DNA from 2 places in the Methylobacterium sp. CM6257 genome. Region 1 is predicted to be linked to the other one. Evidence: riboswitches for the same ligand, from Rfam matches in the RefSeq annotation. Region 1 holds a riboswitch; the other holds the start of a gene.
What was found. Region 1 has a riboswitch for cobalamin ahead of ACYCO6_RS24355 (CbtB domain-containing protein). Riboswitches for the same ligand answer to the same signal wherever they lie in the genome.
Positions count from the first base shown of each region.

Region 2: it holds a riboswitch for cobalamin, as region 1 does, so the genes downstream of both, ACYCO6_RS11450 (TonB-dependent receptor) here and ACYCO6_RS24355 (CbtB domain-containing protein) in region 1, are expected to answer to the same signal.

Region 1 is NZ_CM137735.1:5,011,780-5,021,771, forward strand. Features, by position in the region: gene secG (preprotein translocase subunit SecG) at 1-30, shown strand, start outside; gene ACYCO6_RS24340 (CTP synthase) at 190-1,818, shown strand; gene ACYCO6_RS24345 (DNA polymerase III subunit chi) at 1,889-2,341, shown strand; gene ACYCO6_RS24350 (S10 family peptidase) at 2,344-3,936, shown strand; cobalamin riboswitch at 4,124-4,318, shown strand; gene ACYCO6_RS24355 (CbtB domain-containing protein) at 4,353-4,535, shown strand; gene ACYCO6_RS24360 (CbtA family protein) at 4,552-5,289, shown strand; gene ACYCO6_RS24365 (DUF1636 domain-containing protein) at 5,282-5,683, shown strand; gene cobW (cobalamin biosynthesis protein CobW) at 5,680-6,714, shown strand; gene cobN (cobaltochelatase subunit CobN) at 6,788-9,992, shown strand, end outside.
Region 2 is NZ_CM137735.1:2,313,323-2,323,314, forward strand. Features, by position in the region: gene ACYCO6_RS11435 (HAD-IA family hydrolase) at 1-112, opposite strand, end outside; gene ACYCO6_RS11440 (hypothetical protein) at 109-531, opposite strand; gene ACYCO6_RS11445 (RluA family pseudouridine synthase) at 709-2,091, opposite strand; cobalamin riboswitch at 2,290-2,485, shown strand; gene ACYCO6_RS11450 (TonB-dependent receptor) at 2,763-4,946, shown strand; gene ACYCO6_RS11455 (PepSY domain-containing protein) at 4,940-6,400, shown strand; gene ACYCO6_RS11460 (TonB-dependent receptor) at 6,557-8,692, opposite strand; gene ACYCO6_RS11465 (MarR family winged helix-turn-helix transcriptional regulator) at 8,883-9,503, opposite strand; gene ACYCO6_RS11470 (response regulator) at 9,589-9,978, opposite strand.

The DNA of each region.
Region 1 (9,992 bases):
GCGGTTCCGGACGCGCCGCAGTCGCGCTGACGGCGCGCGCCGTCCACGGCGCAGCGCCTTCTACCATCCCCGACGGACCGGCCGCCCGGCCGTTCCGCTTCCCATGCGTCGCGCGATCCCCAGGCCCTACACGGGCCGGGGCAATCGTCGTTTGGCAAACGTCAGCACCTTCTTTATGGACCGAGGCCCATGACGCGGTACGTTTTCATCACCGGCGGCGTGGTTTCCTCACTCGGCAAGGGGCTCGCCTCGGCGGCTCTCGCGGCGGTGCTTCAGGCCCGCGGTTACCGGGTCCGGATGCGCAAGCTCGACCCCTATCTCAACGTCGACCCGGGCACGATGAGCCCGACCCAGCACGGCGAGGTCTTCGTCACGGACGACGGCGCCGAGACGGACCTCGACCTCGGCCATTACGAGCGCTTCACCGGCGTTCCGGCGAGCCGCGCCGACAACATCACGACGGGCCGGATCTACCAAGACATCATCGCCAAGGAGCGTCGGGGCGACTACCTCGGCGCCACCATCCAGGTGATCCCGCACGTCACCAACGCGATCAAGGACTTCGTCCTCGAGGGCAACGAGTCGTTCGACTTCGTGCTCGTCGAGATCGGCGGCACGGTGGGCGACATCGAGGGGCTGCCCTTCTTCGAGGCGATCCGCCAGCTCGGCCAGGAGCTGCCCCGCGGCACCTGCTGCTACGTGCACCTGACGCTGCTGCCCTACATTCCGTCCGCGGGCGAGCTGAAGACCAAGCCGACGCAGCACTCCGTGAAGGAGCTGCGCTCCATCGGCATCCAGCCCGACATCCTGCTGTGCCGCTGCGACCGGCCGATCCCCGTCGAGGAGCGTCGCAAGCTGGCGCTGTTCTGCAACGTGCGTGAGAGCGCCGTGATCGAGGCCCTCGACGTCGCCTCGATCTACGAGGTGCCCCTCTCCTACCGAACCGCCGGCCTCGATCGGGAGGTGCTCGGCCATTTCGGTCTGGAGCATGGCGAGGAGCCGGATCTCGGGCGCTGGCAGACGATCGCCGAGCGGGTGCGCAACCCCGAGGGCGAGGTCTCCATCGCCATCGTGGGCAAGTACACGGGGCTGAAGGACGCCTACAAATCGCTGATCGAGGCCCTGACCCATGGCGGCATCAGCCACCGGGTGAAGGTCAATCTCGAATGGATCGAGGCGGAGGTGTTTGAGCGCGAGGACCCGGCGCCGTTCCTCGAGGGTCTCAACGGCATCCTGGTGCCGGGTGGGTTCGGTCAGCGCGGCGCCGAGGGCAAGATCCGCGCGGCCCGCTACGCCCGCGAGAAGCGCATCCCCTATCTCGGCATCTGCTTCGGTATGCAGATGGCGGTCATCGAGGCCGCCCGCTCCCTTGCCGGCATGCCGGAGGCCAACTCGACGGAGTTTGGTGACACGTCCGAGCCCGTTGTCGGCCTGCTGACGGAATGGCTGCGAGGCAACGAGCTGGAGCGGCGCGCGGTGGCGGGCGACCTCGGCGGCACCATGCGACTCGGCGCCTACGAGGCGAAGCTCGACCCCGAGTCGAAGATCGCCAAGATCTACGGATCCGACCGGATCTCCGAGCGCCACCGCCACCGCTACGAGGTCAACATGGCCTATCGCGAGCGGCTGGAGGCCAAGGGCCTGCGCTTCTCCGGTGTCTCGCCGGACGGGCTCTTGCCCGAGACGGTCGAGCATGTCGGGCACCCGTGGTTCATCGGCGTGCAGTTCCATCCGGAACTGAAGTCGCGCCCCTTCGAGCCGCATCCGCTGTTCAAGGGATTCGTCGGCGCGGCGATCGAGCAGAGCCGGCTGGTCTGAGGGCGTGGTCTGAGCCGCGGCGGCGCGCCGCTCCTCGCGTCGCGGTCCGGGACCCTATATTCCCGGTGCCGTGACCGAGATCCTCTTCTACCACATGCAGCGTCAGCCCCTGGAGAAGGTGCTGCCGAACCTCGTCGAGCGCTCCCTCGACCGGGGCTGGCAGGCCGCGATCCAGGCCGCCACCGAGGAGCGGCTACAGGCGCTCGACGATCACCTCTGGACCTATACCGACGACAGCTTCCTACCGCACGGCACCGACCGTGAGCCCGATGCGGCGAGCCAGCCCGTGGTTCTGACGCTCCGGGACGTGAACCCCAATGCGGCCTCGATCCGCTTCCTGGTCGAGGGAGCAGACCTGCCTCCGGATGCCGGCCAGTACGAGCGGATCTGCATTCTGTTCGACGGGACCGATCAGGACGCCCTGCTCCGCGCGCGCGAGCAGTGGCGCCAAGCCAAGGAGGCGGGTCACGCCTTGGCCTACTGGCAGCAGGACGATTCAGGTCGGTGGAACAAGAAGGCTTGACCGTGGCCCTCAGCAAACGTCTCGCACGTGTGGCCCTCGCGGCAACCCTCCTGCTGGGAGGGTCCGTGCCCGTCAGTGCGCAGGACGCGCCGCACGGCAATGCCGACTCGGAAGCCCGGCAGGCGCCGCGTGGCCCGGAGGGCCGAAAGCTGCCGCCCGACTCCACGACGCGGCACAGTCTGACGTTCCCGAGCGGCAAGACCCTCGACTTCACCGCCACGGCCGGCGCCCTCCCCTTGGTGGACGAGGCCGGGAAGCTGCAGGCCGAGATCGCCTACGTGGCCTACACGGTGGCACCCGAGGCCGGCCGTGAGCGCCCCGTCACCTTTGCGGTGAACGGCGGCCCCGGCGCGTCTTCGGCCTATCTGAACATCGGGGCCATCGGCCCCTGGCGGCTGCCCGTCGGTGGGGACAGCATCAGCCCGTCGCAGCCGGTGGCGCTCACGCCCAATGACGGTACCTGGCTCCACTTCACCGACCTCGTCTTCATCGATCCGGTGGGCACGGGCTACAGCCGCGCGGCGGACGGAAACGGCAAGACGTACTGGAATATCGATACCGACGCGTCGACGCTGGCGGCGGCCATCGCTCGCTACCTCCGGGTCAACGACCGGATGGCGAGCCCGAAATTCTACGTCGGCGAGAGCTATGGCGGATTCCGCGGGCCCCTGATCGCCGAGAAGCTGCAGCAGGAGATCGGCGTCGGCCTCTCCGGGATGGTGCTGCTCTCGCCGGTACTGGATTTCGGCTGGCTTGAGACGCCGCGCACCAATCCGTGGGGGTACGTGCTGAAGCTGCCCTCGCTTGCGGCGAGCGCGCTGGAACGGGCAGGCACCGTGCCGACGCCGGCGCTGCTGGGGGATGCCGAGGCTTACGCGTCCGGTGCCTATCTGGCGGATCTGCTCAAGGGACCGGGCGACGCGGCGGCGGTGGCGCGGATGACCGAGAAGGTGGCACCCCTCGTCGGGCTCGATGTCGCCCTCGTGCGCGCCCAGGCCGCGCGCCTTTCTACCCGCAGCGTCCAGCGCGAGATCGACCGTTCGGAAGGCCGCGTCACCAGCGCCTACGACACCGGCATCACCGGCTGGGATCCGAACCCGGATGCCGCACAGTCGAGCTTCGACGATCCCCAGCTGACGGCGCTTCAGGCACCCCTGACCAGCGCGATGATCGACCTCTACGCGCGCACACTGAAGTGGCCGGTGCCCAATATGCGCTACGAGCTGCTGAACAGCGCGGTGAACCGCGGCTGGAGCTGGGGCTCGGGCCGTCAGGCACCCGAATCACTCTCGAACCTCAAGAACGTGCTGGCTCTGGACGGGCGCCTGCGGGTCATGGTGGCGCACGGCTTCACCGACCTCGTGACGCCCTACTACGCCTCGAAGCTCCTGCTGGCGCAGGTCCCCGCCTATGGGGCGAATCGCCTAAACCTCGCGGTCTATCCGGGTGGCCACATGTTCTATACGCGGCCGGATTCCCGGGCGGCGTTCAGGACGGATGTCGAGCGGCTGTTCACGGAGGCCCTGAAGGCGCGCGACGCCGGCCCCGCACCGGCAGCCGGGGCGCCGGCCGAGCATCTCAAGGAGACACCCTGAGGGCACCGGCGGGATAAGGGCGGGAGCAGGTCTCTCGACGTGCAATGTTGCGGAGTACGTCTTACAGGAGCTGTCCAACCAAACCCCTCATCCCGAGGTGCTTGCGCAGTGCGCAAGCCTCGAAGAAGGCCTCCAGCCGGCCGTGAAATCCCTGCAGGCTCTCCGTTGTGCGCAAGCCGGCATGCGTCTACAACGGCCGCGTGACGGTGCCCCGGCCACGGGGTGAAAAGGGAATGCGGTGAGGGGCGCAAGCCTCGAATCCGCGGCTGCCCCCGCAACTGTGAGCGGCAAGCGCCTGCCAGACGGCCACCGGAGCGTTCCGGGAAGGCGGCAGGCGCGCCGAGCCGCGAGCCAGGAGACCTGCCGTCACGACAGAATCCCGCAATGCCGCCGGTGGGGCGGCTGGAGACACGTTGATGACCACCTCGACCCTCGCCCTCGTCGCCGCCGGCACCCGTTCCGCCGAGCGCCCCCTCGCAGTCGCGCTCGCAGCCTTCCTGGGCCTCGGCCTGCTGTTCATGGCGGGCTTCTCGCCGGCGATCGCGCTGCACAACGCGGCGCACGACTTCCGCCACACCCAGAACTTCCCCTGTCACTGACGCCCTCGACTCAGGGATGATCATCCGGCTTTTGTCGGCGGCGCTGGCCGCCGGCTTCCTCGCGGCTGCGGTCGTGACAGGCCTCGAGCTGACGCTCACCTCCCCGCTGATCCTGGCCGCCGAGCGCTACGAGCATCAGGAACCGACGCATCAGGCTGAGCAGAGGCTGCCGATCGTCCTGGCCCATGCCGGACACGATCACGCCGCGCCCGAGGCTGCACCGGAATGGCAACCGGGCGAGGGTCTGCCGCGGATGGCCTTCACGGCCTTGGCGACCCTGGTGGGCGGCGTCGGCTATGCACTGCTGCTCGGCGCCGTGATGCTCGCCTGCGGGCGCGATCCGACCCCGCAGCTCGGGCTCGCCTTCGCGGTGGCGGGTTTTGCCAGCGTCGCTCTGGCACCGGGCCTCGGCCTCCCGCCGCAATTGCCCGGCAGCGAGGCCGCGCCGCTGGCGGCCCGTCAGGCGTGGTGGGTCGTGACCGCAGCGGCAACCGGGATGGGGCTCTACCTGATCGGAATCCGCCGCTCGCTGATCGCCATACTGGGCGGCCTCATCCTGATCATCGCGCCGCACTTGGCCGGAGCGCCACAGGCGCCAGCGGGGGCCTCCGAACTTCCGGCCGCGCTCGCCGCACAGTTCGCGGCCCGCTCGCTGGCGATCAGTTTCGTGTTCTGGATGCTGATCGGACAGGGATTCGGCTGGGCGTGGCAGGCCTTTGCGCGCGAGACGTCCCGAGGGCCGGCCCGTGCCTGAAACCGTCCTCTACGTCTGCACCACCTGCCGGCGCGCGGGCGACGACCCCGACGGGCCTCGCGCCGGAGCGCGGCTCCTCGACGCGCTGCGGGCCCGGAGCGCGGACGCGCCCGGGCTGCGGATCGAGCCGGTGGAATGCCTGTCCGTGTGCAAGCGACCCTGCACCGTGGCGGTCGCGTCCCCGGACCGCTGGACCTACGTGTACGGCGACATGGATCCGGCCGCCTCGGCCGAGACCATCCTGAGCGGGCTTGCGGCCTATGCAGTGACGCCCGACGGCGTCGTGCCCTGGCGCGAGCGCCCGGCCGCATTCCGCACCGGCGTGATCGCGCGGATTCCCCCTTTTCCCGAACCCCGCCCGCTCCCCGCCGGCACCCTGGAGGCCGCGGAATGACCCTCGTGAACAAGATCCCCTGCACCATCGTCACCGGCTTCCTCGGGGCCGGCAAGACGACGCTGGTCCGGCACGTGGTGGAGAACGCCAAGGGTCGCCGCCTCGCCATCCTGGTGAACGAGTTCGGCGATGTCGGCTTCGACAAGTCGTTCCTGGCCGCCTGCGGTATCGAGGGCTGCACCGAGGAGGCGATCGTCGAGCTGCCAAACGGCTGCATCTGCTGCACGGTGGCGGACGATTTCGTGCCGGCGCTGGAGACCCTGCTCGGCCGCGCCGAGCCGCCGGAGCACATCCTGATCGAGACCTCCGGCCTCGCCCTGCCCAAGCCCCTGGTTCAGGCGTTCCAGTGGCCGGCGATCCGCTCCCGGGTGACCGTGGACGGCGTGGTCGCGGTGGTCGACGGGCCGGCGGTAGCCACGGGCGCCTTCGCGGAGGATCCGGAGGCGCTGGCAGCGCAGCGGGCAGCGGACCAGTCGGTCGATCACGACAACCCGCTGGAAGAGGTGTTCGAGGACCAGCTGCTCTGCGCCGATCTCGTGGTGCTCAACAAGGCCGACCTGATCGACGCCGCGACCCGCGCCCGGGTCCGCGCCGAGGTGGAAGACCATCTGCCCCGGGCCGTGAAGGTGGTGGAGACCGAGAACGGTGCCATCGACCCGCTCGTTTTGCTGGGTCTCGGCGCCGCCGCTGAGGACGACCTCGCCTCCCGCCCCTCGCACCACGGCGAGGGTGAGGATCACGACCACGATGACTTCGAGACCGTTGCGCTGCCGGTCCGCCCGGCCGCGACGGCCGGCGATCTCGCTGCCCGCGTCGAGAAGGCGGCCGAGGCCGAGGGTGTCCTGCGCATCAAGGGCTTCGCCGAGGTCGAAGGCAAGCCGATGCGCCTCGTGGTGCAGGGTGTCGGCCGGCGCGTGACCCACCATTTCGACCGACCCTGGCGGACGGGCGAGAGCCGCGACGGCAAGCTCGTGGTGATCGGCCTGAAGGGTTTCGATCAGCGCGCGGTCGCCGCGGCCCTCGCGGGATGAAGGCGGCCGCGCGCGTCCTCTCGGCCGGCGGCGGCTCGACCGCGCGCCGGCCCACGGTCTGAGGATCGCCGCGATGCATCTGGTGCGCATCGATGCCGTCTCCCTCGACGAGGGCGAGGCGGCCGTGGATCTCGGGCAGGATCCCGGCGACCTCGTCGTGCTCTCGTTCACGGACAGCGATCTCGCCGGCATCGGGCAGGCGCAGGCCGCGGAGCCGGGCCTCCCGAGCCTGCGGCTCGCCAAGCTCGCGAAGCTCCGGCATCCGCTCTCGGTAGACCTCTATGTCGAGCGCGTGGTGGCGCGGGCGAAGCTCGTGGTGATCCGCTGCCTCGGCGGGCTCGATTACTGGCGCTACGGGGTCGAGCGCTGCGCGGAGGCCGCCCGGGCGCACGGAATCGTGCTGGTGGTGCTGCCGGGCGACGACCGGCCCGACCCACGGCTCGCGGCCTACTCGACCGACCCCGACCTCGCCGAGCGCCTCGACGCCTATTTCCGCGCCGGCGGCCCGGAGAATCTGCGGCAGATGCTGCGGCTGCTGGCCGCCCGGATCGGCGCCGACTTCAGGGTGGAACCGCCCCAGCCGCTGCCGCGCGGTTTTCCCTGGTGTCCGAGCTGCGGCGTGCTCGCGCTCGACACGGCCGTCGCGGCGGCCGGGAGTGCGGTCCCGCTCGCGGAATCGAGAACGCGGACGGAGCCGCTGGTCCTGCTCCTGATCTACCGGTCCGCCGTGCTCAGCGGCGACACGGCGCCGTTCGTCGCCCTGATTGCGGCCCTGCGCAGCCGCGGGATCGGGGTTCTGCCGATGGCCGTGTCGAGCCTGAAGGAACCGGAGGCCGCCGCCGCGGTCGCCGGGGCCGTGCGGCAGCGCAGGCCAGATCTCGTGATCGCCGCCACCGCCTTCTCGGCCCGCGAGGACGGGATCGACTTCGTTCTCGACGGCGTCGATCGCCCGGTGCTCCAGGCCTTCACCGTCGGCGCGCCGCGCACGGCCTGGGAGGCCTCGGCCCGGGGCCTGGGCGCGGCCGACCTCGCCATGCAGGTGGCGCTTCCGGAATTCGACGGCCGGCTCTCGGGCTTCCCGATCTCCTTCAAGGAGGAGGCGCCGGAGGTGGCGGGCTTCGCCGAGCGCTGGGCGGTGCCCTATGCGCCCGGGATCGCAGCCCTGGCGGAGCGGGCCGCCGGCTGGCTGCGTCTCGCCGCCCTGCCCCGCTCCGACCGGCGGATCGCCGTGGTCCTGTCCGACTATCCGGCGCGGGGCGGCCGGGCCGGTTTCGCGGTCGGCCTCGACACGCCCGAGAGCGCCCGCGCGATCGGCGCCGACCTCGCCGGTTCCGGCTACGCGATCGAGACCCTGCCGGACTCGGCGGAGCTGATGCGTCTCCTGACCGAGGGCGAACCGGGATTTCGCGTGCCGCTGGCGGACTACGTCGCCTGGCTCGGAGAGCTTCCCGAAGAGATCCGTGCAGCCCTGGACGCGGCCTGGGGGGCGCCGGAATCCGACAGCGCCTGCATCGACGGCGCATTCCGGTTTCGGAGGGTTGAAAGCTGCCGCGAGACGCCCCCCTGCCCTGCCGGGAAGGCGGGCGGGACAGTCGCCCTCTTCCTCCAACCCGATCGTGGACGCGATGCCGACCGGAAATCCGGCTACCACGATCCGGAGCGCGTCCCGACTCACGCCTATCTGGCGTTCCATCTGGGGCTGCGGCAGCATTTCGACGCGCTCGTGCAGCTCGGCACTCATGGGACGACCGAGTGGCTGCCCGGCAAGGCGGTTGCGCTGTCGCCCGGCTGCTTCCCGGCGCTCTGCGTGGGCGGCCTGCCGGTCATATACCCCTTCATCGTCGACGATCCGGGAGAGGCCGCGCCGCTCAAGCGGCGCCTTGGCGGGATCGCCCTGGGCCACCTGACGCCGGACGCCGTCGCGCGTGATCTGCCCCCAGAGGCCGCGCGCCTGCGCGAGCTGGTGGAGGAATACGCCGCCGCCAGCGTTCTCGACCCGCGCCGGGCCGGGCTGATCGCCCGCGCCATCCTCGACGAAGCCGAGGCGGCCGGCCTGCTCGACGGCGCCGGCATCGGGTTCGATACCCCGATGGACGAGGCGCTGACCCGGCTCGACGCCCATCTCTGCGATCTCGGCGAAACCGTGTTCCGCGACGGCCTGCATGTCTTCGGCCGCGCGCCCGATGGGGCAGCTGAGAAACGCGCCGCGAGCGCGGCAGGAGAGCGGATGGGCCTGCTGGCCGCGCTCGATGGCCGGTTCGTTCCGCCCGGACCGGCCGGTTCGCCGTCCCGGGGGCGCGCCGACGTGCTGCCGACCGGACGCAACCTCGCGACGCTCGATCCGCGGGCCATCCCGAGTCGCGCCGCGGCACTCCTGGGCGCCAAGGCCGCGGAGGCGGTGGTCACCCGCTACCTTCAGGACGAGGGCGCCTATCCGGCCCGGATCGTCATGGACCTCTGGGCTTCGCCGACGTTGCGCACCGGCGGGGAGGACGTGGCACATGCCCTGGCGCTGATGGGCGTGCGCCCGGTCTGGGACCATGCCAGCACCCGCGTCACCGGCTTCGAGGTGCTGCCGCTGGCGATGCTTGACCGGCCGCGCATCGACGTGACGGTGCGGGTCTCCGGCGCCTTCCGCGACACGTTTCCCGAGACCCTGACGCTGATCGATCGTGCCGCCCGGGCGGTGGCGGATCGGGACGAGGCGGATGACGAGAATCCGCTGGCGGCCGCCCGGCGACGCGGCGAGGCGGCCATCCGAGTCTACGGCGCGGCGCCCGGCCGCTACGGAGCCGGCACGGCCGCTTTCGCCCTCGACGGTGCTTGGGACGCCCGAGCCGATCTCGGGCGCGCCTATCTGGCGGCCAGCACCCATGCCTATGGCGACCGCGCAGGGCCGGATGCGGATTTCGCGGCCCGTGTGGCGGCAGCCGACGCCTATCTGCACGCTTTCGACGTGGCCGAGCGCGACCTGTTCGATGGCGACGCGGCCGTGGACGCGATGGGCGGCTTCGCGGCCGCCGCAGCTCTGGAGGGGGCGAACCCCGCGCTCTACAGCCTCGATGTCTCCGTGCCGGAGCGGCCGAAGGCCCGCACTGCCCGGGAGGACGCCGCCCGTCTGATCCGCGGACGGCTGACCAATCCGCGCTGGATCGCCGCCCAGCTCCGTCACGGCTACCGCGGCGCACAGGAGCTGGCGCAGGGGCTCGACGCGGTCTTCGTGCTCGCCGCCACGAGCGACGCCGTGACCGATGCCGGCTTCGACAGTCTCTACGTCG
Region 2 (9,992 bases), 2.7 Mb from region 1:
GCCGTCCGGGGGCCGGCAGACCGTTCTCCGCGAAGGCGAGCCCCTGGGCCGCGACGATCAGATGCTGGCTGTCGACGAGCGTGCCGTCGACGTCGAACACGACGAGCTTCATCGTCCGCTGCGGGCCGGCGGTCGTCCGGGGAGCTGGTGCGTGGGAGCGCTGGGGTTCGGCACTGATTCCGGCCCGGCCGCGGACGGTTGCGCCGGCGGGACGCGGGTGCGCTCGTAGCCGAGGCGGCAGCGGATCAGGAAGCGCCGGCGCTTGCCGCCGCGCAGGCCGCGCTGATGCGAGGCGCGGTTGCAGGCGGCGTAGGAGCGCCGCCGGCGCTCGGCACGGGCGCTCCCGGTCGGGCGCGGAGCAGGCTGCGCGACCGCGGCCGGCTCAGCGGGCGACCCGGCCGGACGCGGCGCCTCAGCCGACGGAGGCGCGCTCGCCGGCGGGGCCGACTTGGCCTGCTCGCCCGGCGCGGCGCGTGCGACCGGCGCAGCGAGGCACAGGGCGGCGAGGCAGGCCAGCATCGCGAGCTTCATGCGTCAGGGTCTCGAACCGCCGGGAAACGGCCCCGCGGCGGATCGGCGGGGCGCGCCGCAGCATATGAGGCGGGGCATCCGGTTGCCAAGGTATGCGGCCCACGAGACACCCGGCTCATGAACCGTGCTCCGCCGGGCATGCTGCGGCGCGGCGTTCGCGCGCAGGCTCCCATCGGCTCAGCTCTCGGGCGCCTCGACGATCGGGTCGTAGCGGGCGGCATCGAAGCCCAGGAGGTTCCAGCTCTGGGCCATATGGGGCGGCAGCGGCGCGCTGACGTCCACGGGCTTGCCGGTCCGCGGGTGCGGGATGACAATCCGCCGCGCGAGCAGGTGCAGGCGATTCTGGATGCCACCCGGCAGCTCCCAGTTCTCCACCGAGAAGTATTTCGGGTCGCCGACGATCGGGTGGCCGATATGGGCCGCATGGGCGCGCAGCTGGTGCGTGCGGCCGGTCACCGGCTTGAACGACAGCCAGGACAGCTTCTGGGCGGCCTGATCGACCATCGCGTAGTAGGTCAGCGCGTGGCTCGCGCCCTCGTCGCCGTGCTTGGCCACGCGCATGCGCGCGTCGGCATCGGTGGGCTCCTCCTTGGCGAGATAGGTCGAGACGCGGCCCTGGCGCACCCGCGGCACGCCCGCCGTGAGCGCCCAGTAGATCTTGCGCGCCGCCCGAGAGCGGAAGCTCTTGGCGAGTGTCGCGGCAGCGAGCCGGGTCTTGGCGACGATGAGGCAGCCCGCCGTGTCCTTGTCGAGCCGGTGGACGAGGCGGGGCTTCTGCCCGTCCGGGCCGGTGAGCGCCGCGAGCAGCCCGTCGACGTGCCGGACCGTCCCCGACCCGCCCTGGACCGCAAGGCCGAAGGGCTTGTTGAGGATCATCATGTCCGCGTCCTCGTAGAGGATCAGCGAGCGCAGGAATTCGGCATCGTCCTGCTCGCGCGCGGCGTTGCGCGGCCGTTCGGAGGGCTGGTCGAGGCGCAGCGGCGGCACGCGCACGCTCATGCCCGGCTCCAGCCGGTCGTTGGGCTTGGCGCGCTTGCCGTCGACCCGCAGTTCGCCCTTACGGACGATGCTCTGCACCCGGGTGAAGGGCAGGAGCGGGAAGCGGGCGGTGAGGAACCGGTCGATCCGCATGCCGGCCTCATCCGGCTCGACCGTCAGGGTCTGCACGCCGGAGGCGAGGGTCGCGGAGGCCGCGGCGCGCTGCTCGCGCCGGGTCGGGCCCGGGGCGGGCGCCACCGGCCGCGTCGCCGCGGGCCTCGACCCGGGCTTGGCCCCCGGTGCGCCGCGTCCGGCGGGCGCCGCGCGGCGGGCCTGCGTCCCTTCCGCGGCCGCACGGGCCTTCGGCGCCCGGGCCGGCACGGCGGGCGCCTGCGCGCCCCAGGGGTCGCGCGCGCCGGCATCGTCGCCGCGGTTGCGGGCGGCGCGCTCGGCGGCGTCGCGGGCGCTGGTGCGCGGGCCGGTGCTGGCGCGTCCCTCGGCGTGGAACTTGCCGGCTTGGTGCTTGCCGGCCTGAGGCTTGCGCCCCTTCGGGCCGCCGCTTCTGGGAGGTCGTGTCGTCATGATTCCGCCGGGACCCGTCCCCGATTCGAACGGAGCGTCCGGGCGTAGGGGCCGCGGCGTCGCGGATGTCCGGACCGATGGGGTTGCCCGGCTGTAGCATCGCCCGCGCGCAGCGGCAAAGGCACGTGCCCCGCAGGCGTCCGGCGCTCCGACAGCGGGACAGCCGGCTGGCGGCGGTTGACGCGGGTCCCAGATACGGCCAAGCCTGTCGGCGACGGTTCCCCTCGGGGATCAAAAGGGAACGCGGTGAGGGGCTCGCCCCGAGGCCGCGGCTGTCCCCGCAACTGTAAGCGGCGAGCCCTTCACCACCACGTCACTGGGTCGAGGACCCGGGAAGACGGTGCGAGGGCGGCGACCCGCGAGCCAGGAGACCTGCCGTCAGCCGTGGTCACACGCGAAACGCGCTGGGCGGGGTTGTCCTGGCGGGTGTCGAGACGCCCGTGCGCCAGCGCGGTCGGCGAGGCCTCGTTCGCGGTGACGTGCCACAGCAAGCGCGCCCGCGACACCGCTCCCGATGCCCGTCCTCACCGTATCGATCGCCTCCGCAGCCACGACGCGTATCCATGCGCCTGCGGCCGACGAGCCTTCGACGCGCCTCAGCAATTGTAATGTTATTACACTGCTTGTAGGACGAGTCGGCCGGCCTGCGCCGCGCATGGACCTCCTCTGCCATGTCACCATCGACCATCCGCCCACAATCCGGCGGACCCGCGCCGCTCTGCGGCGTGCTCCTCGCACTCCTCGGGAGTCCGGCCGCCGCGCAGGAAGCCGTCACACTGGATCAGCTCTCGGTTGAGGGAGAGGGGGGCGATCCGAACCGCGCCATCCCGAGCGGCCTCAACCTGCGCACCCGCGATCGCACAGCGAGCCGGATCGGCCTGACGCCCCTGGAGACGCCGGCGAGCCTCGACATCGTGTCGGGCGAGACCGCCCGGCTGCGCGGCCAGGACACGATCGCCGAGGCCGTGACGCAGGACGCCACCGGCATCGCCACGATCGCGGCGCCCGGCAACGGCAACGGCGCGTTCACGTCCCGCGGCTTCGCCGGCCCGAACTCGATCCAGCAGCTCTACGACGGCACGCGCTTCTACGTGGGCGCCAACACCGTCACCTTCCCGTTCGACACCTGGAACGTCGAGCGGATCGAGGTGCTGCGCGGGCCCTCTTCGGTGCTCTACGGCGACGGTGCCATCGGCGGCGTCATCAATGTGATCCCGAAGAAGCCAGTCTTCGTGCCGATCAACGCCGCGCGCGCCGTGGTGGGCACCGACGGCGTCGCGCGGCTCGCCCTCGATTCCGGCGGCGCGCTCGGCCAGGCGGAGTTCGGCGACACCCTCGCGTACCGCCTCAACGTCAGCGGCAACCGCGCCGACGGCTGGATCCGGCCGGAGGGCGATTTCCGCAACCTCGCGGTCTCGGCCGCCTTGCTGTTCCAGCCGAGCCCGGATCTCGCCGTCACGCTCAGCCACGACCTCGGCTACCAGGAGCCGGCCCGCTACTGGGGCACGCCGCTGGTCGAGGGGCGGATCCCGGACCTGATCCGGTTCAACAACTACAACGTCCGCGACGCGAAGATCACCTGGGCCGACAACTGGACCCAGCTCAAGGCCGAATGGTCACCCTCCGCCGACATCACTTTGCGCAACACCGCCTACCGGCTGACCAGCCGGCGCCACTGGCTCGACGTCGAGCAGTATTCCTACAACCGCGGCACCGGGCTGGTGGACCGGGGCGACTACCTCGAGATCTATCACAGCCAGGAGCAGGTCGGGGACCGGCTCGACGCGACGGTCCGGGGCGATCTCTTCGGGTTCGCCAACCAGTTCGTGGCCGGGTTCGACGTCAACCACATCGACTTCCGGCACACCAACAACTTCTACTTCGACCAGACCACCAGCGTGCCGCTCGTCGGCTACGATCCGGGGTCCTTCCCGCAGACCGGGCGGGCGCGCCCGGCCTACGCCACCCAGACGAGCCAGGCCTCGGTCTTCGCCGAGGACCGGGTGATCCTGACGGACAGGCTGTCGTTTCTCACGGGCGTGCGCCTCGACGTGCCGACGCTCCACCGGGAGGACCTGCAGACCGGATCGCGCTTCGAGAAGACCTACCGGGCGCTCGGCTATCGGTTCGGCCTCGTCTACAACCCGACGCCGGACAGCGCGCTCTACGCTCAGTACAGCTTCGCCACCGACCCGGTGAACAGCCTGATCACGCTGTCGCAGTCGCTGGCGGGATTCCAGCTCGCCACCGGCACGCAGGTCGAGGTCGGCGCCAAGGGACTGGCCTTCGACGGCGCCCTGGAATGGACCATCGCGGGCTACCGCATCGTCAAGGACAACCTGATCTCGGCCGTGCCGGGCCAGCCGACCCGCTCGACGCAGGTCGGACAGCAATCGTCGCAGGGATTCGAGCTGGCGCTGGGCTGGCATTTCGCCCCGGGCTGGCGCCTGGACGGCAACCTCGCGCTCCTGCACGCGCAGTACGACAAATTCGATCAGACGGTGAACGGCGCCACGGTCTCGTATGCCGGCAACCAGCCGATCGACGTGCCCGAGCGCGTGGCCAATCTCTGGCTGACCTGGGAGTTCGCGCGCGACTGGACCGCGCGGGTCGGGCTCCAGAACGTCGGCCAGGTCTACAGCGACTTCGGCAACACGGCGCGGCGTCCGGCCTACACTCTGGTCAACCTCGTGCTCGACCATCAGGTCACGGCGGAGTCCCGGCTCTCGCTGCGGGTCTACAACCTGTTCGACAAGGTCTACGCGATCAGCGGCAACGCCGTGAACGGGGTCGGCACCAACTGGCTGCTCGGGCGCCCGCGCTCGGTCGAGGTCGCATACACGGTGACGTGGTGAGGTCGGCGCGTCGGCTCGGCAAGACCGGCCGGCGCTGGCTGCTCCTGTTCCACCGCTGGTCCGGCATCGCCGCGGGGCTGTTCTTCGCCCTGTGGATCGGCTCCGGCCTGGTGATGCTCTACGTGCCGTTCCCGGCGCTCACCGACGCCGAGCGCCTCGCACGCCTCAGCCCGATCGCCTGGGAGCAGGTCACGGTCTCGCCGGATCGGGCCCTGGCGGCAGGCGGGCTGCCCGAAACGCCGGCCGGCTTCGGGCTGGAGATGCGCGGCGGCGAGCCGGTCTACCGCATCGCCGGCCGCGACGGGACGCGGGTGACCGTCTCGGCGCGGACCGGCGCGCGACTCGCTCCGGTGGGTCCGGCGGAGGCGCTGCGCCTCGCGGCCGGGGATCGGCCAGGAGCGCGCGTGAAGCCGCTGGAGCGGGACCAGTGGACGGTCACGGCCCGCTACGATCCGCTTCGTCCCTTCCTTAAGGTCGTCCTCGGCGACCCGGCCGGAACAGAACTCTACGTCTCGCGGGTCACCGGAGAGATCGCTCTCGACACGACGCGGTTCGAGCGGGCCTGGAACTGGCTCGGTTCGGTGCCGCACTGGATCTATCTGACGCCTTTGCGCGCCCGGGCCGAGCTGTGGCGGAGCGTCCTGCTCTGGCTGTCGGGCTTCGCCGCCCTGGGCGCGATGAGCGGCCTCGCGATCGGCATCTGGCGCCTGCGCCTCCGGCGCCGCTACGCGCACGGGGCGGTGACGCCCTATCGCGGGCTCGCCCGCTGGCACCACCTGTTCGGCCTCGCGGGCGGACTCGGGTTGTGCAGCTTCATCCTCAGCGGCTGGATCTCGATGAACCCGAACCGCTGGTTTGCGTCCAACGCCGCGCCCGCCGACCTCCGCGCCGCCTATGCCGGAACGCCCCCGGCCCTCGGGCTCGACGCCGGAGCCCTGCGGGGCTTCGCCGAGCCCGGGACCCGGGCGCTGCGTTTCGCCGCTATCGGCGGCGCTTGGTGGATCGTCGCCGACGCCCCGGCCGGTGCGCGGACCCGCCGCGCGGCGGACGGGGTCGCGCTGGACGCCGACACCGTCGCGAAGGCCGCCGGCCGAGCCGTGCCCGGGGGCACCCAGCGCGCCGTGGAGCAGCTGACGGCCTTCGACACCTATTGGTATCCGCACGGAACCGATCCACGCCCGCTGCCGGTCCTGCGCCTGCGCTTCGACGATCCGGCCGGCACCTGGCTCCACGTCGACCCTCGGGACGGAACCGTCCTCCAGCGCCTGGACCGGTCAGGCCGGATCAACCGCTGGCTGTTCGATGCCGCGCACCGCCTCGACCTGCCGGGGCTGACCGGCAGACGCCCCCTGCACGACGCGGCCCAATGGGTGCTGAACTTCCTGGCGGCGGGGATCGCCGCGACGGGCCTCGTCGCGGGCTGGCGCAGGCTGCGCCGAACCCTGTCGTTATAGGGCTCCTACGAGGCTCGGTTGTCGATGGGAGGAATCATACCCCCGTCATCACGGGGGCAGCGAAGCGATCCAGGGTCGCGCGACACGCCAAAGAGGGCGCCACCGGATCGCTTCGCTGCGCTCGCGAGGACGGTGGAGCGTGATGGAAATCGACGCTCAGAACCGCGCCGTCAGGAACAGCCGCACGTTCCGCCCGGGCAGCAGGATCTCGTCCTTCTTGAACGAGGTCGAGTTGCGGATGTCGGCATTGAGCAGGTTGCGGCCCTGGAGGCCGAGGGTGATCTCGCTCGCCCCGTACATCGCCGGATCGATCGCCTTGGTGTAGCTCACCTCGGCGCGCAGGTCTTCGTAGCCGGGGGTCGGCGTCTCGAAGACCGCAGTCGCTTCGTGGCTGAAGGCGTGGAGCAGGTTCATCCGGGCGAACCAGCCATCCGCCCTCAGATAGATGCCGCCGCCGAGCCGGTAGGGTGGGATGCGCGGCACGTTGGTGCCGTCGTCGAACTTGGCGCGGACGAAATCGAACTGGCCTTCGATTCCGGCAAAGCCATTACCCACCGGGACGAGGTCGTACTGGCCGATGATCTCGGTACCGTAGAAGGTGGCGTTCTGCTGCTGGTAGACGACCTGCCGGTTGTCGGTGCCGGTGCCGCAGGAGGCGAAGTCATCGTCGCAGGTCAGCCCCGTGTAGTTGCGGTAGATGAAGCCCGTGTAGCGCGTGTAGTAGCCTGTGGCGTCCAGACGCAGCGGCCCCTCGGCCCGCCGGATGCTGACCTCCACCGTGCGGGCGCGCTCCTTCTTGAGGTCCGGATTGCCGATCTCGAAGGTCGCGGTGGCGTCGTGCGGCCCCTGCGAGAACAGCTCGTAGCCGGTGGGCCCGCGCTCGACATAGGACCCGGTGAGGCTCGCCACGAAGCCGTAGGGCAGGTCCTGCAGGGCACCGATGCTGGCGCTCTTCGGGACGAAGCGCCGGGTCAGCGCGTACTGGACCGGTTCCTGGCCATCGACCGGCACGTAGTCGGCCGGGAACTGGGCCGCCGTGCTCGACAGACGGTCGACCTCGTAGCGCCCGGCCGCCTGGAGCCGCGTGCCGGGACGAAGCTCGAGTTCCTCGAACAGGTAGACCGCGTTGGCGCGGGACTCGGTCTTGGGCAGGAACGATTCGAGCTGCGTGTTGATCACGCGCCGGTCGGACTGGATACCCAAAGCGCCGGTGAGCTTGCCGAACGCGGTGAACACCGGGACCTGCTGGAATTCCAGGCGACCCTCGGCCTCGCGGTTCTTGAAGATCGCCTGGATGCCCTCGATCCCGTCCTCGCCGAAGCCGACTTCGTTGTGGCGGTAGACCGAGTAGCCGGCCCAGTAGCGGATCACCTCGAAGGGACCGTCCAGCGGGCGGTACTCGCCCCGCGACAGGACCCGATCCTGATTGGGGGTCAGCCGGGTCCGATCCTGCTCGGCCACTCCGCCGGGGATCGCGTAGACCGCGTCGTAATGGCTGAAGGAGAGGCCCACGAAGCCGCGGTCGCCGATCGCCGAGATGCCGACGGCACCGCCCTGCGACTCGTTATAGAAGTTGCGCTGGATCCCGCCGGGGATGGCGTAGCTGTCGTTGGCGGTCCTGAAGCCGTCGGCGTGGACCGCGATGCCGTCGCCGCCGGCATCCACCGTGGCGGCGCCGAGCCGGCCATTGTCCACGCCGGAGAATCCGCTGGTCACCTGTCCCTGCACGCCGTTCGCCGGGATGAAGGTCGGCACCCGGTTGTTGTCGGCCGAGACCACGCCGCCGATGGCGCCGGAGCCGTAGCGCAGGGTCGCGGGCCCCCGGATCACCTCGATCCGGTCGGCGACCAGCGGGTTCACCGGGACCGCGTGGTCCTCCCCGAGGTCCGACACCCCGCCGTTGACGATGCCGTTCTCCTGAATGCGCACCCGGGCATTGTCGAGGCCGCGAATGATCGGCCGCGAGGCCGCGCCCGGCGCGTAGGTGGTGGCCGAGATGCCGGGCCGGTCGAACAGGGCGTCCCCCAGGGTCCGGGGCTGGTCGCGGGCGATCTGCTCCTGCGTGACAACCGTCATGGGCGAGAACGTGTTGGTGACCACCGGCAGGATGCCGGTCGGGACCGCGGTGTCGGCTGCGGGACGGCTCGGCTGGATCGGACTCGGACTGGTGACGCTGATCTCGTCGAGAGACACTGCCTGCTGGGCTCCAGCCGGCGACACGGCCAGGAGGCTCGCAGAGACGGCCGAACTCAGGATCGTGCCGGCCAGCAAGGCCGAGTGGCGCACCGTCATCATCGCGACTCGCAGACTGTTATAACGTTTCACTGATCTGCGATGGCGGGCTGACGCAAGCGCGAACTGCTCGGGCGTGTCGGTCGGAGGCGAAACGTTACATCATTGCAACAGGCGCGTGCGATCAGGGGGTGCCCGGCCCACGAGGCCCGCGACGACGCTCAGCATGTGCGCAGGATCAGGCAGCCAGTCAGGTCGGCAGGATCTCGGCTTCGTCCTCGGCTTCGATCTCGGCGTCGGTGATCTGGCCGGACGCACCGGCCGCCTCTGCCAGACCGCGGGCGGCCTTGCGCAGCAGCTTGCGCAGGCGGCGCCGGTCGGTCTTGTCGAGATGGTCGAGCAGTTCGCCCTCGACCTCTTCCTGGATGCGCTCGATGGCCTCGGCCTTCGCGAGGCCGGCCTCGGTCAGCTGCACACGCACCACGCGCCCGTCGCCCGACTCGGCTCGCCGCTCCACGATGCCGAGAGCCGCGAGCCGCGTCACGGTCTTCGAGGCTGTCGGCGGACGCACACGCAGGAGGGCAGCCAGGTCGCCCATGGTCATGGTGCCGGCCGTGGCCAGCGCCTGCACCACCTGCTCCTGACCGGCGAACAGGCCAAGCTTGGCCAAGCGGTCACCGGTGCGCGCCCGGTGCAGACGCGCCGCCTGCACCAGCGCCCATCCCACGCTGCGGATACCGGGCGGCCGCATCTTCTTGGAGGGCAGCCCCGGCGCCGCCGCAACCTCGTCCACGCGATCGCGTTTGTGCTTGTCGCCCACCGGAGCGCCCGAATTTGTGCCGGCGGCCGCCGGACTGTCCTGAATCTGCACCGTCCACCCCCATCACACGGCCGCCGACATCCCTGTGGCGCCGACCGGTGACGTTGCGATGACGGGGCCGGACGAGGCCGGCCGGTCAGCAGTGCATCAGGCGCTTGAGTCGGTCCAGGATGTCCTCGCCCGTGCAGGGCCGGGCGATGAAGTCGGCGTGTTCGGGCATGCGGGCCGGGTCCGGCGCTGCCCGCCCCGATACGATCAGGATCGGCAGCTGCGGGCGCGCCTCGGCCACGGAGCTGGCGAGATCGAACCCGTCCGTCTTGCCTGAGAGCTGGACGTCCGTGACGAGCCCGCAGATATCCGGGCGCGCCTGAAGAATGCTGAGCGCCCGCTCGGCGGAGGCGCACTGCACGGTATCGTAGCCGCCTTCCTCCAGCACGTCACCGAGGTCCATGATCGTCAGCGCCTCGTCCTCGACGAGGAGGATTACCGGCCGATCGCCGCCCGAACCCGTCTGCTCGCTCGCCACTGTGTACTCCCTCC